DNA from 2 places in the Pseudoalteromonas sp. 20-MNA-CIBAN-0454 genome. Region 2 is predicted to be linked to the other one. Evidence: predicted binding sites of a transcription regulator. Region 2 holds the regulator's gene; the other holds the start of a gene.
What was found. Region 2 encodes sigma-54, which starts transcription at its own class of promoters, with help from an activator protein. Its sites were predicted from a motif close to GTTGGCACGNNNNTNGNNT; they were not measured.

Region 1: AAEZ22_RS10115 (YggN family protein) is a predicted target of sigma-54. The motif match lies at 1,849-1,867, and genes of this name have one in related genera.

What each region holds. Positions count from the first base shown of each region.
Region 1 covers NZ_JBEOOB010000017.1:59,521-62,674, forward strand. Annotated here, with positions in the region: gene AAEZ22_RS10095 (AzlC family ABC transporter permease) at 1-325, shown strand, start outside; gene AAEZ22_RS10100 (AzlD domain-containing protein) at 322-621, shown strand; gene AAEZ22_RS10105 (glutathione peroxidase) at 713-1,204, shown strand; gene AAEZ22_RS10110 (PA3496 family putative envelope integrity protein) at 1,331-1,516, opposite strand; gene AAEZ22_RS10115 (YggN family protein) at 1,905-2,699, shown strand; gene AAEZ22_RS10120 (aminotransferase-like domain-containing protein) at 2,821-3,154, opposite strand, start outside.
Region 2 covers NZ_JBEOOB010000011.1:7,780-10,933, forward strand. Annotated here, with positions in the region: gene rapZ (RNase adapter RapZ) at 1-130, opposite strand, end outside; gene ptsN (PTS IIA-like nitrogen regulatory protein PtsN) at 152-604, opposite strand; gene hpf (ribosome hibernation promoting factor) at 609-896, opposite strand; gene AAEZ22_RS07190 (RNA polymerase factor sigma-54) at 923-2,416, opposite strand; gene lptB (LPS export ABC transporter ATP-binding protein) at 2,486-3,154, opposite strand, start outside.

The sequences.
Region 1 (3,154 bases), on a different contig from region 2:
ACGTTTAATTTACGCACTTAGCGCCGGTTTTAGCTTTTATATTGCATGGAATTTATGGACATTTATAGGCATTGTTGCTGGTACTATGCTCCCCGATTTAACCCATTTGGGCCTCGACTTTGCTATAGCCGCTACATTTATAGCTTTAGTTATTCCGGGTGTTAAAAGCCTCGCCTCACTCGTTACAGTTATAGTCGCAGGCATTAGCGCTACACTGTTTAAAAGTACCGGATTTGAGTTATGGCTGGTGAGCTCTGCATTACTGGCCATGAGCGCAGGATACTTTACAGCAAGAATAACTGCCAAAAAGGAGCGCAACTTATGATGACCACTATTTTACTAATGGCCTGTATTACCTTTTTTACCCGTTACTTATTTTTGCACCGCGCTTTACCCTTTAAAGTTGGGCCTAAAATGCAACAATTTTTAAGTTTTAGTGCACCAGCGGTACTTACGGCTATTTGGGTACCTATTGTATTTTTAAACGATGATGGCATTAATTTAAATTGGCAAAACCCTTATTTAAGTGCGGCTATAGTAGCTATTATTGTGGCTTATAAAACCCATAATATTTACTACACTACGATTGCGGGTATGGGATTATTTTTAATTTTAAATTAAAAAATAGTCTTAATATATACAACAACCATATTAAGCAATGTACTTAAAAGAGTAAATTGAGCATCAACAAAGATAAGGTAAAGCATAAATAATGCACAAGTTTCATCAGTTAAGCGCCACCAGTTTGCAAGGTAACACCATTAATTTTAGCGAGTTTGCTGGTAAAGTCGTGCTTATTGTAAACACGGCAAGCAAGTGTGGTTTTACCTACCAGTACGAGTCACTACAGGCTTTGCATAATAAATATGCTAGCCAAGGCTTAGTAATTTTAGGATTTCCGTGTAATCAGTTTAATCAGCAAGAACCCGGAGATGCACAGCAGATAGAGCAAGGATGTTTAATAAACTACGGGGTTAATTTTTTAATGGCCGCTAAAGTAGAGGTAAACGGAGAGCATGCTCATCCGGTATTTCGTTATTTGAAATCGACACAACCAGGCTTTTTAACTCGCAAAATAAAGTGGAACTTTACTAAGTTTTTAATCGCAGCAGACGGCTCACCAATTAAACGCTATGCACCCTTTACCAAGCCAGAAAAGCTAGAGCTCACCATTCAAAAAGCACTGCAACAAAGCAATAAGTAACGCCGCTTAAAAGTAATAAAGAGGCACACAGCCTCTTTATTGCCAATCTAATCAAAATTTAAACATACATAAAAGCGTACATTTAGAGTCTAATTCACATTGGTACTTTAGTTATACTAGCGCAATTTAATCGGTGTAATCGCTTAAATCGTCTTCGCCTAGGTTTTTACGCAAGCGCTTTTGCTCAAGGTAGTCTTCCAACTTTTTCTTAACCTTTTGCTTGTTCTTATCGTGCTGATTACGCCCGAGCATTTCGTACTCGTCTTCAACAAAATCGTCATCTAGCGCATCGTAACTAAATGTCTTACCCACAACCCACTCCATAAAGTGTTTGAGACCAACCAAGGATTTTATAATCGCAATAATTGGTAAAATTAAAATGTTCGACACATAAAGTGCAATGCAGTTTAGCGCCAAAATAAAGCCATGTAGCTATCTTAAATAGCCTCCATGTCAATACTGTGAATAAATAGCGCTAAATTCGCTTTATGGAAAGTGAGAGTTTTTTATCGTATCGATAAATAAAATTAATTACTGCTCTAGCTTTAGCCAATTTGACTAAAAAATAGTTTTTTTATAATAAACCTTTGCTATAGATAATACTAAAAATAAAACCAACCTATTGTTTAATATAATAAAAAAATATTGGCACTAAACTTGTTATTACTTATTTATCATCAATAAAAAACTGAGAATAAATATGAAAAAATTACTATTAATGAGCACTTTAATATGTGCACCTGCCGTTGTGGCACATAATGATAACGATTCAACAGTGTCATTTAATAATGAGCAATGTAATGTAGAATTTAAAAATGATGTACGTATTAAGCCTGACGAACTAGAGATTTTTACCGCCAATAAGCAAACTATGCAATTTAATACCAATGGCAATTTAACCATTAATGGTGAATCGGTAGCGCTTAATCATTCCCAGCAAAAGGCGCTAACTCAATATTCAGATAGTTTACGCACGCAATTACCCGAAGTAGCAAATATAGCCTTAGAAGGCGTTAAAATTGCAGGTGTTGCACTGCAAGAAGTTGCTAATGCTTTTAATATTGATGGCCTCGATAATATCTCATCGTTAATGGACGACATTAAACTTGAAGTACAAAATACTTTTTATCAACAAGATACCTTTGTTATGGGCCAGCAAAGCTTTAACCAATTTGGTGAAAACTTTGAGCAGCAGTTTGAACAACAAATAGAGACCGCTGTTGAGTCTGCTGTAATGCAATCTATGGGGAGTATTTTAGTTGCTTTAGGTTCTGAATTACTTGGCTCAGGAGGCGACATGCAAGCCTTTGAACAACGTATGGAAAATATGGGTACGCAAATAGAAGAAAAAGTAGAGCAGCATGCCGATGCGCTCGAAAAACGTGCCAATGCCTTATGCGAAAATTTTGCCAATATAGCTAAACAAGAAGAACAGCTAGTAGTACAAGTACCTGAACTTAAAGGTTACCAATTATTTAGCTTTAAACAAAACTAGTTTACAAACTTCACTTAGGTAATTATTTAACATCCCTTTGCAGCCGTTACGCTTAACTTAACGGCTGTTTTTTATTGTGCCGAAAAACTTGTTACAAGCTGTTGATCCCCTTTAAATTAGGCTACTTTTTTGCTAGTAAGGTAAGTTTACCTAGTGTGACAATTGCTTGCTCTATTTGCTCACTCCACTGCACACCATAGCTTAGCCTTATACAGCTTTTGTATTTATTTGAAGCTGAAAATATCAACCCTGGAGTAATGCTTATACCTACCTCAAGCGCTAACGAAAATAGCTTTTGGCTATCATACTCGCAGCCTAAGTCTAACCAAATAACACAGCCACCTTGTGGATCGCTGATCCGTGTACCTTTTGGCATGGCTTGCTGTAAGCAACGTCGCATATGCTCTTTATTCGTACGTAAACGCTGCCTAAGTACTTTTAAATTACGATCGTAT
Region 2 (3,154 bases):
CACTGCGCACTAATGAAGGCAGCAAATTTACCGGAATATTATCTACACAATAGTAACCTAAATCTTCTACAACACGTAAAGCAACTGACTTACCAGAACCTGAACGGCCACTTATAATAATTAATTCCATTTACCACCCCTTTATTAGTAACTAGGATTGATCCAAAATAACTTGGTATAACGCTTCATCAGACTTTGCCGCACGCAATTGCTTACAAAACTCTTTATCGTTTAGTTTATCAGCTATTGTGGCTAGTGTTTTCAAGTGCTGCTGGTTATCGCCATCGGGCACTATAAGCGCAACAAAAATATCAACTGGACGATTATCAATTGCATCAAAATTAATAGCGGTTTCGCTTATTAAAATTAAGGCAAGAGGCTCTTGTGCCCCGCTCATACGGCCATGTGGAATTGCTATTCCTCGGCCAATACCGGTACTACCTAGCTTTTCTCTTGCCAATAAAGCAGTGAGAATATCTTGCTGAGGTAAATACGGCATTTTTTTATGCGCGAGTTCACTGATGAATTCTAAAATTCTTTTTTTACTATTAAAAAGGACCACAGCTTTGCTGCAGTCCTGGCATATAAGTGAGCTTAATTTCATAGTGTTAGTGTCGAGCAAACTTCTCTTTGTGTTTAATTACTTGACGATCGAGTTTGTCAATCAACGAGTCAATGGCAGCGTACATATCTTGGTGTTCGGTCGATGCAAATAGCTCAGCGCCACTTACAAAAATTGTTGCTTCAGCTTTTTGACTTAATTTTTCTACATCGAGAATAACATGCACATTAGTTATGTGATCTGAGTGTCTTTGCAGCTTTGCAAATTTATTATTTACATAGTCTCTTAATGAGTCTGTAATGTCTACATGACGACCAGTTAAGTTTAGTTGCATCAGCATTTTCCTCTTTGTTGTACGTCTTAAATCAAGCTTTTACGTTGATTCGACGGGGGAATAGCCAGAGATTCGCGATATTTTGCAATTGTCCGTCTAGCTACTTTAATTCCTTGCTCAGCCAATATATCTGCAATCTTGCTATCACTCAATGGTTTGGCTAAGTTTTCTGCAGCTATCAACTTTTTAATCAGGGCACGTATGGCAGTTGATGAACATTCGCCACCATTTTCGGTGCTTACATGGCTTGAAAAAAAGTACTTAAGCTCAAAAATGCCACGTGGAGTGTGCATATATTTTTGCGTAGTGACCCGTGAAATAGTCGACTCGTGCATTTCAACTATTTCGGCAACATCGTTTAATACCATAGGTTTCATGGCTTCTGGGCCATGTTCAAAAAACGCTTGTTGCTGCTTAACAATACAATTAGTTACTTTCAGGAGTGTTTCGTTTCTACTTTCTAGGCTTTTAATAAACCATTTAGCTTCTTGTAAGTGCGAGCGAATAAATTGGCTGTCACCGCTGGATTTTACTGTACGAGACATAGCCGCATATTGGCTGTTAACACGTATTTTTGGCATGCTATCTGGGTTTAGCTCTACCACCCAGCGGCCTTTTATTTTTTTAACAGACACGTCAGGTATAACGTATTCAGACTCTTCTCTGACAATAGTATCCGCAGGCTTAGGATTAAGCGTATGAATAAGTGTCATTATTTCTTTAAGCTCTTCTTCTTTGAGCTTAGTTTTTTTCATTAACGTACGATAGTCGCGAGCAGCGAGTAAATCGATATGATCAGTTAACACCATTTTTGTTTCGTTAATATAAGGGGTGTCTTTATCAAATTGATTTAATTGAATGCATAAGCATTCTTGCAAGCTGCGAGCTGCAATACCAACAGGATCAAATAATTGAATGCGCTTTAGCACTGCTTCTATTTCATCTAGTTCTACTTCGTGTTCGTCGTCAGTTTCTTGGTTAAAGCTTGCTAAAAGGTCTTCGCAACTGAGGGTTAAAATACCAGAGTCATCTACGGCTTCAACGATAGCTATGGCAATAGCTTCGTCGGTAGGGCTAAAAGGGGTGAGCTGTAATTGCCACATTAAGTATTCATGCAGGGTTTCGGTTGATGCACCTTGATAAATAGATTCATCTTCAGGCATTGGCCCTGATGAAGAGGCAGGCGCTGCGCTCATATATTCATCCCATGATACATCCATGGCCATGTCGTCGCTTATGGTGTCTTTATTTAGTGCTTCGCCGCTATCTTGCTCATACTCGCTTGGGGTGTCGTCAGCAGAGGCGCTAACAGTAATGTCATCTGCTTTTTGCTCGTTTTTACCTGCTGATTCTTCCGTGTAATCTTGTTCATCAACTTCAAGTAATGGGTTGCTATCAAGTGCTTCTTGTATTTCTTGCTGGAGATCCAAGGTACTAAGCTGCAATAAGCGAATAGCCTGTTGCAGTTGCGGAGTCATTGTAAGTTGCTGGCCCATGCGCAGCTGTAATGATTGCCTCATTTATCTCTAACAATCCTTATAAATTGATATGATTAATCTTAGCAGATGCTTATAGTAATAACATAAATATTACAGTTTGAACTGCTCGCCTAAATAAACATCACGTACTGTTTTATCGTTTAATACAAATTCAGGAGTACCAGATGCAATTAGCTCCCCATGAGAAACAATGTAGGCTTTTTCACAAACATCAAGGGTTTCCCTTACATTGTGGTCGGTAATTAGTACGCCAATACCACGATTTTTAAGGTGTTCTATAATTTTTTTAATATCGAGTACTGAAATAGGATCCACGCCAGCAAAGGGCTCATCAAGCAATATAAATTTAGGATCTGCAGCTAAAGCACGTGCTATTTCTACGCGGCGACGTTCACCACCAGATAGCGCCATACCTAAGCTGTCGCGAATATGTTGCAGGCTAAATTCGTCCAATAAACTATTTAGGGTTTCTTCCCTGGCTTGTTTATTTAGTTGCTTACGCGTTTCTAAAATAGCCATTAAATTTTGATACACAGTGAGCTTTCTAAAAATAGAAGATTCTTGTGGTAAATAACCAATACCTAAACGAGCACGGCTGTGCATAGGAAGTAAGGTAATATCGTTATCATCAATTAATATTTTACCTTTGTCGCTATGAACTAAGCCTACAATCATGTAAAAGGTAGTGGTTTTACCTGCGCCATTTGGGCCAAGTAAACCAACAATGCTGCCAGCTTTTACTTCAAGTCCTACATTTTT